Regions from separate parts of the Enterococcus sp. AZ194 genome, predicted to be linked through region 1. Evidence: a T-box and tRNA genes for the amino acid it is inferred to sense, from the RefSeq annotation. Region 1 holds a T-box; the other holds one or more tRNA genes.

Region 1 (3,206 bases):
TGGAAGAGCCAAAACGGTAATAAAACTAGGGCAGTGTTAGTTTATGGAACCAAGATTTTTAATTTATCTGGTAGTAAATGGACAGAAAGAATCAAAAATTTAGTTACGAATAAAACTGACAGTAATTAATTCCATCTTAGCTTTAGCCAGGTATTTGTGGTTAGTGATAGAGGCAAAATTAAGTAAGAGACAGTTTCTGTTCCATTCAGCATTCGAGTGTATCTTCTGTTCCTGTTAAAAAAGTTTTACTCCTATTCCCGGCGAATATTCCTTGATTTTTATTTAGCTATACTTGAGAATAGAAACAACAGAAAAAATCGTTATTCGGGAGGAAGTTAAAATGAAATCAGTTTTTCAGGGAAGAAGTTTTTTGGCAGAAAAAGAGTTTACTAAAGCGGAGCTCCAATACTTAATTGATTTTTCCCAACATTTAAAAGAGATGAAGAAACAAAATATTCCACACCGTTATCTAGAAGGAAAAAATATCGCTTTATTATTTGAAAAAACATCTACCCGAACTCGGGCTGCGTTTACTACAGCCGCCATTGATTTGGGGGCTCATCCAGAATATCTAGGAGCCAATGATATTCAGTTAGGCAAAAAGGAATCAACTGAGGATACGGCACGTGTCCTGGGCAGTATGTTCGATGGAATCGAATTTAGAGGTTTTAGTCAAGCCGTGGTAGAAGAGCTTGCTGAATTTTCAGGAGTGCCCGTTTGGAATGGCTTAACTGACGAGTGGCATCCAACGCAGATGATTGCTGATTTTCTGACGATTCAGGAGAATTTTGGTAAGGTAGAGGGTGTGACGTTGGCTTACTGTGGCGATGGCAGAAACAATATGGCAAATTCGTTGTTGGTGACAGGCGCAATTCTAGGCACCAATGTTCGGATTGTTGCACCAAAAGAATTACAGCCTGATGCAACAATTGTCGAGATGGCGACTCAGTTTGCTAAGGAGTCAGGAGCTGAGTTAATGATCACTGCAGATGTTAAAGAAGGTGTGTATTATGCGGATGTGTTGTATACTGATGTCTGGGTATCAATGGGTGAAGAAGCGAAGTTTGAGGAACGGGTCAACTTATTACGGCCGTACCAGATTAATCAAGAGTTAATTAAACAAACACAAAACGATCAAGTAATTTTCTTACATTGCCTACCCGCTTTTCATGATACAAATACAGCCTATGGGAAAGAAATTCAAGCCCGCTTTGGTTTGACGGAGATGGAGGTCACAGATGAGGTCTTTAGAGGACTACATGGACGACAATTTCAACAGGCCGAAAATCGAATGCATTCAATAAAAGCGATTATGGCGGCAACATTAGGAGATTTATTCATTCCACGAGTATAAGACAAACCTCCGCTCAGTAAAATAAATACAGAAAACAGGTCATCTTTTGAATGGGCTCGAAAAAAATGGGACCATCAAAGAACTGTTTGCCCAATAATTTGTAGAAACAAATGATTTGAACTAGATAATAAGTGGGAAATCTGCTATAATCAGTTGCAGTTTAAGATAATTATTTTATGACCAAGAGAGTACCGTAGTTTTTTCTACTAGCGATTTCGGAGAAGGTGGGAGCCGAAAAGAAAGACTATTTGGGAAACGCACTTGAGAGAATTTGCATAAGGCAAACGGCTATCTACCGTTATCAGATTTAAGTGGGTCCAATTGGACAAGTAGAGTGGTACCGCGGGATATTCTCGTCTCTAGTGATAGTTATTCTGTCACTAGAGGCTTTTTTATATGCAATTAGTTACCTTAAAAAATTATCTAGATAAGATAAATTAAACCAGGGGGAATGAATCATGAATAACAAAGAAATCGTTGCTCAAGCTATTTTTGACGTGGTGAAAGATGACTTGTCATTAGAACAAGTACAACAATTACTAGAAAATCCCAAATCGGCAGATCACGGAGACGTTGCTTTTCCAGCTTTTTCATTGGCCAAGGTCTATCGTAAGGCGCCACAACAAATTGCGGCTGATTTAGCTGAAAAGATTAATGGACAAAACTTTGAGAAAATCGAGGTTGTTGGTCCTTACTTGAACTTTTTCATGAGTAAAGGAATGATTAGTGAACAAGTCTTAAAAGAAGTCATGAAACAAAAAAGCCATTTTGGCGATAGTACAATTGGCAATCATGGCAAAGTTCCGATTGACTTATCTTCACCTAATATTGCTAAACCAATTTCTATGGGGCATTTACGCTCGACAGTTATCGGAAACTCAATTGGGTTTATTTTAGAAAAAATTGGTTATGAACCAATCCGCATTAATCACCTAGGCGACTGGGGCACTCAGTTTGGGAAGTTAATCGTGGCTTATAAAAAATGGGGCTCAGAGGAAGCCGTGAAAGCACAACCAATTTCTGAATTATTGAGACTTTACGTTGAATTCCACGAAGTAGCAGAAAATGAGCCAGAATTAAATGATGAAGCGCGCGCTTGGTTTAAACGTTTGGAAGAAGGCGATAAAGAGGCTATCAGCTTGTGGGAGTGGTTTCGTGATGAATCATTGCAAGAGTTTAACAAGATATACGATATGCTTGGCGTAAGCTTTGATTCGTTAAACGGCGAAGCATTTTATAATGACAAGATGGAAGAAATCACTGACATGTTGGAAGAAAAACATCTGTTGAAAGAAAATCAAGGGGCAGAAATTGTTGACCTTAGCGCCTACGATTTAAACCCAGCATTGATTCGTAAATCAGATGGTGCGACACTTTATATTACACGTGATTTGGCAGCTGCTTTGTACCGCAAACGGACGTATGAGTTTGCAAAATCTCTTTATGTTGTTGGGAATGAACAAAGCAATCATTTCAAACAATTAAAAGCGGTTCTAAAGGAAATGGGCTTTGATTGGTCAGCTGAAATGCACCATGTGCCTTTTGGTCTTATCACACAAGGTGGCAAAAAATTGTCGACACGTAAAGGGAAGATTGTTTTATTAGAAGAAGTTTTAAATGAAGCAATCGAGTTAGCTAAAGCACAAATTAGTGAAAAAAATCCTGACCTAGAAAACAAAGAAGAAGTGGCTAAACAAGTTGGAGTCGGTGCAGTCATCTTCCATGATTTGAAAAATGATCGCTTGAATAATTTCGACTTTACACTAGACGAGGTTGTTCGTTTTGAAGGAGAAACTGGCCCATACGTACAATATACGCATGCCCGTGCGATGAGTTTGCTTGAGAAAGCTGA
Region 2 (3,206 bases), 280 kb from region 1:
TATGACAAACCCAGCGATTTTACAGATTTTTTCCTAGATAAAATGATAAACCTACTCTACGAAGAATATGGGCACTACCCTTTCATAGTTATAGAAAGCTTACATGATCCATTTCTAGGAGAGTATTTTAAAAGAAAACTTAAAAATGATTTTATTATAATTTATTTAGAGGCTACTCTGGAGAATAGAATAGCTAGGGAATCAATAAAAACTGGCAAAAACGTTTCAGAAGTAAGAAATCTTACCTATGAAAAAGATATTTTGAAAGTTTCACATGGTGCCTTGGAGTATAAAAAAATCTCAGACTATACAATTGAAAATGACAAGACTCAGGAAGTTTTAAATCAAGAATTGAGTAAGATTATAGAATTAGAGATTGAACAAATTAAACAAAAGTAAGGAGATAGAATGGCAGTGACCAAGCTATACTTTGTTAGACATGGTTTGGCAGATAACAATTTGAATGAATCATTTAATGGTGGATTTACTGAATCTAATTTAAACTCAGAGGGGAAGAAAAATATACGCTAAACAAAAAGATATCTAAACAAAATACAATTTTCAAAAGTCTATTGTAGTCCACAAAGTCGTGCTATTGAAACTAGAGATATACTAATTTCTAATAAGATAAGAAGTAATATGGACCTAGTCATTTCTGAAAACTTAAGAGAAATTGATTTTGGAAAATGGGAAGGTAAGTTGATAGAACCGTTGAAATTTGATAAAGAAGTGATTAATTTAAGAAATTATCCTGATAAATATACTCCATCAAAGTTTAATGGTGAAGACTATTTTTCTTTAATTAAAAGATTTGAAAACCTTTTATCTGAATTAGAGATTAATGGTAATGGAAATTATTTAATTGTCGGCCATGGTGTAATGTTAACTACATTATTACAGACCGCCCGAGGATATGGCGTATCCGAAGTCAGAAAGGATGGACTATTTAAAAACGGAAGTATTAGTATTGTAGAGATAGATTCTAAAGGAAATAGATCGGTTATTTTGTATGACTTCCCTCACTATGATTCTACAAAAAGAAGTGAGTGATAAAAAGATAGCTCAAATTGTAAAAAAATTACCCAATGAATTGAGAGAAAAATATTAACATTAGATGAACAAGGTGTTATCAATGTGTTAGCAAGCTTAGCATGATGAAGGTATAGTGCTAAAGGTTTCCGAAGAAAATGTTAGCAAAAATGTTAGCAAAAACGAAGTGTTTTGATGATTTTTCGAGAAAATAAAAAACTGTTTGCCGATTTTTAAATCAGCGAACAGTTTTTTTAGCTTGGATTACTGAATTCAAGCGGTTTGAAGTGAAATTTCCTTTGACGTTCTAGGAGGGATTCGAACCCCCGACCGTCCGCTTAGAAGGCGGATGCTCTATCCAGCTGAGCTACTAGAACAGTAGAAAACTGAAGTGATTAAGTAGTGCGTGTTATAAATCAGCAACATATTGAATTTTAGCAGATTTGCGGTGGAGATTCAAGGCAAAATCGAAAAAAGTTTGTTATTTTGTGGGAAAGTATTTTTTATAAGAAATATGAGCCGATTTAAAGCGTATCGAGAAGCTACAGTTCTTACTAACTCGACACAAATGAGCCGAGTTGTTTTATTTTATAAGACTGAAATTAACTGATAATTTTTATAAGTATTTCTAGGCTGCATGTAACAATCAAGAAACCTATTTAGAAAACAAAAGGCCAAGAGCTTTTGTTTTCTATGAAGTGACGACAATATTGCCATTTCTATCCGTTGATTTGAATAAAGTGAATAGGCAAGTAATCATGCTGATGAAAAAGGGAACTGTCGTCCAAAAGAGTAGTAAATATAGAACACCCTTTAAGATAAATCCTGAATAGAATTTATGAATACCTAACCATCCTAAACAGAGAGCTAGAAAAAAATACGCCCACTTACTGACTACTTTTCCGTTCATTGCATAATTTTGTTGATGCATTGGTTGTGTGGGCTGTTGACGGATATGGTCATTTACTATATTAATATGAATTTGTTCATCGAATCGTTTGGTTTGATTCGAATGGTTCATTTGATTATTTGGAATTGACCGATCTGCTTTATAAATACTTACAGAATCACCTTCAGGAAAAATCTCAACTAAATCACCAATTCCCGGCTCGAAATCCATCACATGATAAGGGTAACGGACGATTGAATTGTCGTCTTGGGCGATTACTACTTCATTTTCGTCTAGTTTAATTATCTTTGCCATTTTCTTCTCCTAAGAACCATTGTTTATTTGTTTAGCACCTTAATAGTACCTTATAAAAGGCAAGAATAAAAGGATTTTTCCAGAGAAATCTCTGACAATTTCAGCGGCTGTACTATAAGCTTGGATTTATTAAACGACCATTAATTGAAATGGGGCGTTACATTTAAAATCGTGTCTTGTTATAGAGCCGTATTCTTTGTTATGAAAATCAAGTGAGTCGTTTTAGTTGTTGATTTAAAAATAACAAAGAAGCTTGTGAAAAGGGTTCGTGTTTTGTCTGATTTATGATACTCTTGTAAGTGAGATTGGAATTTTTCATGAAAAGGAGTTTTATAACTATTGGGGAAAGAATTTTTAGCTTTATTAAGAAACGAGTTTGCAGGGTATAATTTATCAAAATTACAGAAGGATTTGTTGGCAGGGATCACAGTAGCAGCGGTTGCTTTGCCATTAGCCTTAGCGTTTGGTGTTTCTAGTGGCGCGACTGCTGCAGCAGGAATGGTGACGGCGATTGTTGCTGGTGTAGTGATTGGCGGATTGTCAGGAGGTTTTTATCAAATCTCAGGACCGACTGGGGCAATGGCAGCTATCTTGATGTCTATTGCAGCGACAAGTGGCTTGACAGGTATATTATTAGCTACCTTTTTAGCAGGTATTTTTTTGGTTTTAGCAGGTGTGTTCAAGCTAGGCGCACTGACTTCATTTATTCCAGCGCCTGTTATTACTGGATTTACGTCAGGGATTGCGATTATTATTGCGCTAGGTCAAGTGGATAATTTTTTTGGTGTTTCTTCAAAAGGGCATAATGTAGTCGAAAAGTTATCGAGTTACCAAACGCTTGGTTTTTCTCCCCATGTATTATCCATGGTGATTGGTGGGTTAGTCGTAATTGGCATGATTGTCTACCCCAAAAAATGGAACCAGCGAATTCCAGCGTCATTAGTGGCAATTATTCTTGCGACAGCTGCAACTA

What was found. A T-box is a leader RNA that pairs with one kind of tRNA and senses whether it is charged. The one in region 1 lies ahead of argS (arginine--tRNA ligase), so its partner is inferred to be a tRNA-Arg.
Region 2: it encodes a tRNA-Arg, which carries the amino acid that the T-box ahead of argS (arginine--tRNA ligase) is inferred to sense. The anticodon was not compared.

Annotation. Positions count from the first base shown of each region.
Region 1 is NZ_JBIOQR010000001.1:1,344,322-1,347,527, forward strand. It holds gene IGI37_RS06460 (ABC transporter ATP-binding protein) at 1-40, shown strand, start outside; gene argF (ornithine carbamoyltransferase) at 341-1,354, shown strand; T-box leader at 1,522-1,718, shown strand; gene argS (arginine--tRNA ligase) at 1,813-3,206, shown strand, end outside.
Region 2 is NZ_JBIOQR010000001.1:1,067,478-1,070,683, forward strand. It holds gene IGI37_RS05080 (hypothetical protein) at 1-399, shown strand, start outside; gene IGI37_RS05085 (hypothetical protein) at 409-531, shown strand; partial or broken gene IGI37_RS05090 (histidine phosphatase family protein) at 550-1,050, shown strand; tRNA gene IGI37_RS05095 (tRNA-Arg) at 1,333-1,406, opposite strand; gene IGI37_RS05100 (TM2 domain-containing protein) at 1,721-2,233, opposite strand; gene IGI37_RS05105 (SulP family inorganic anion transporter) at 2,573-3,206, shown strand, end outside.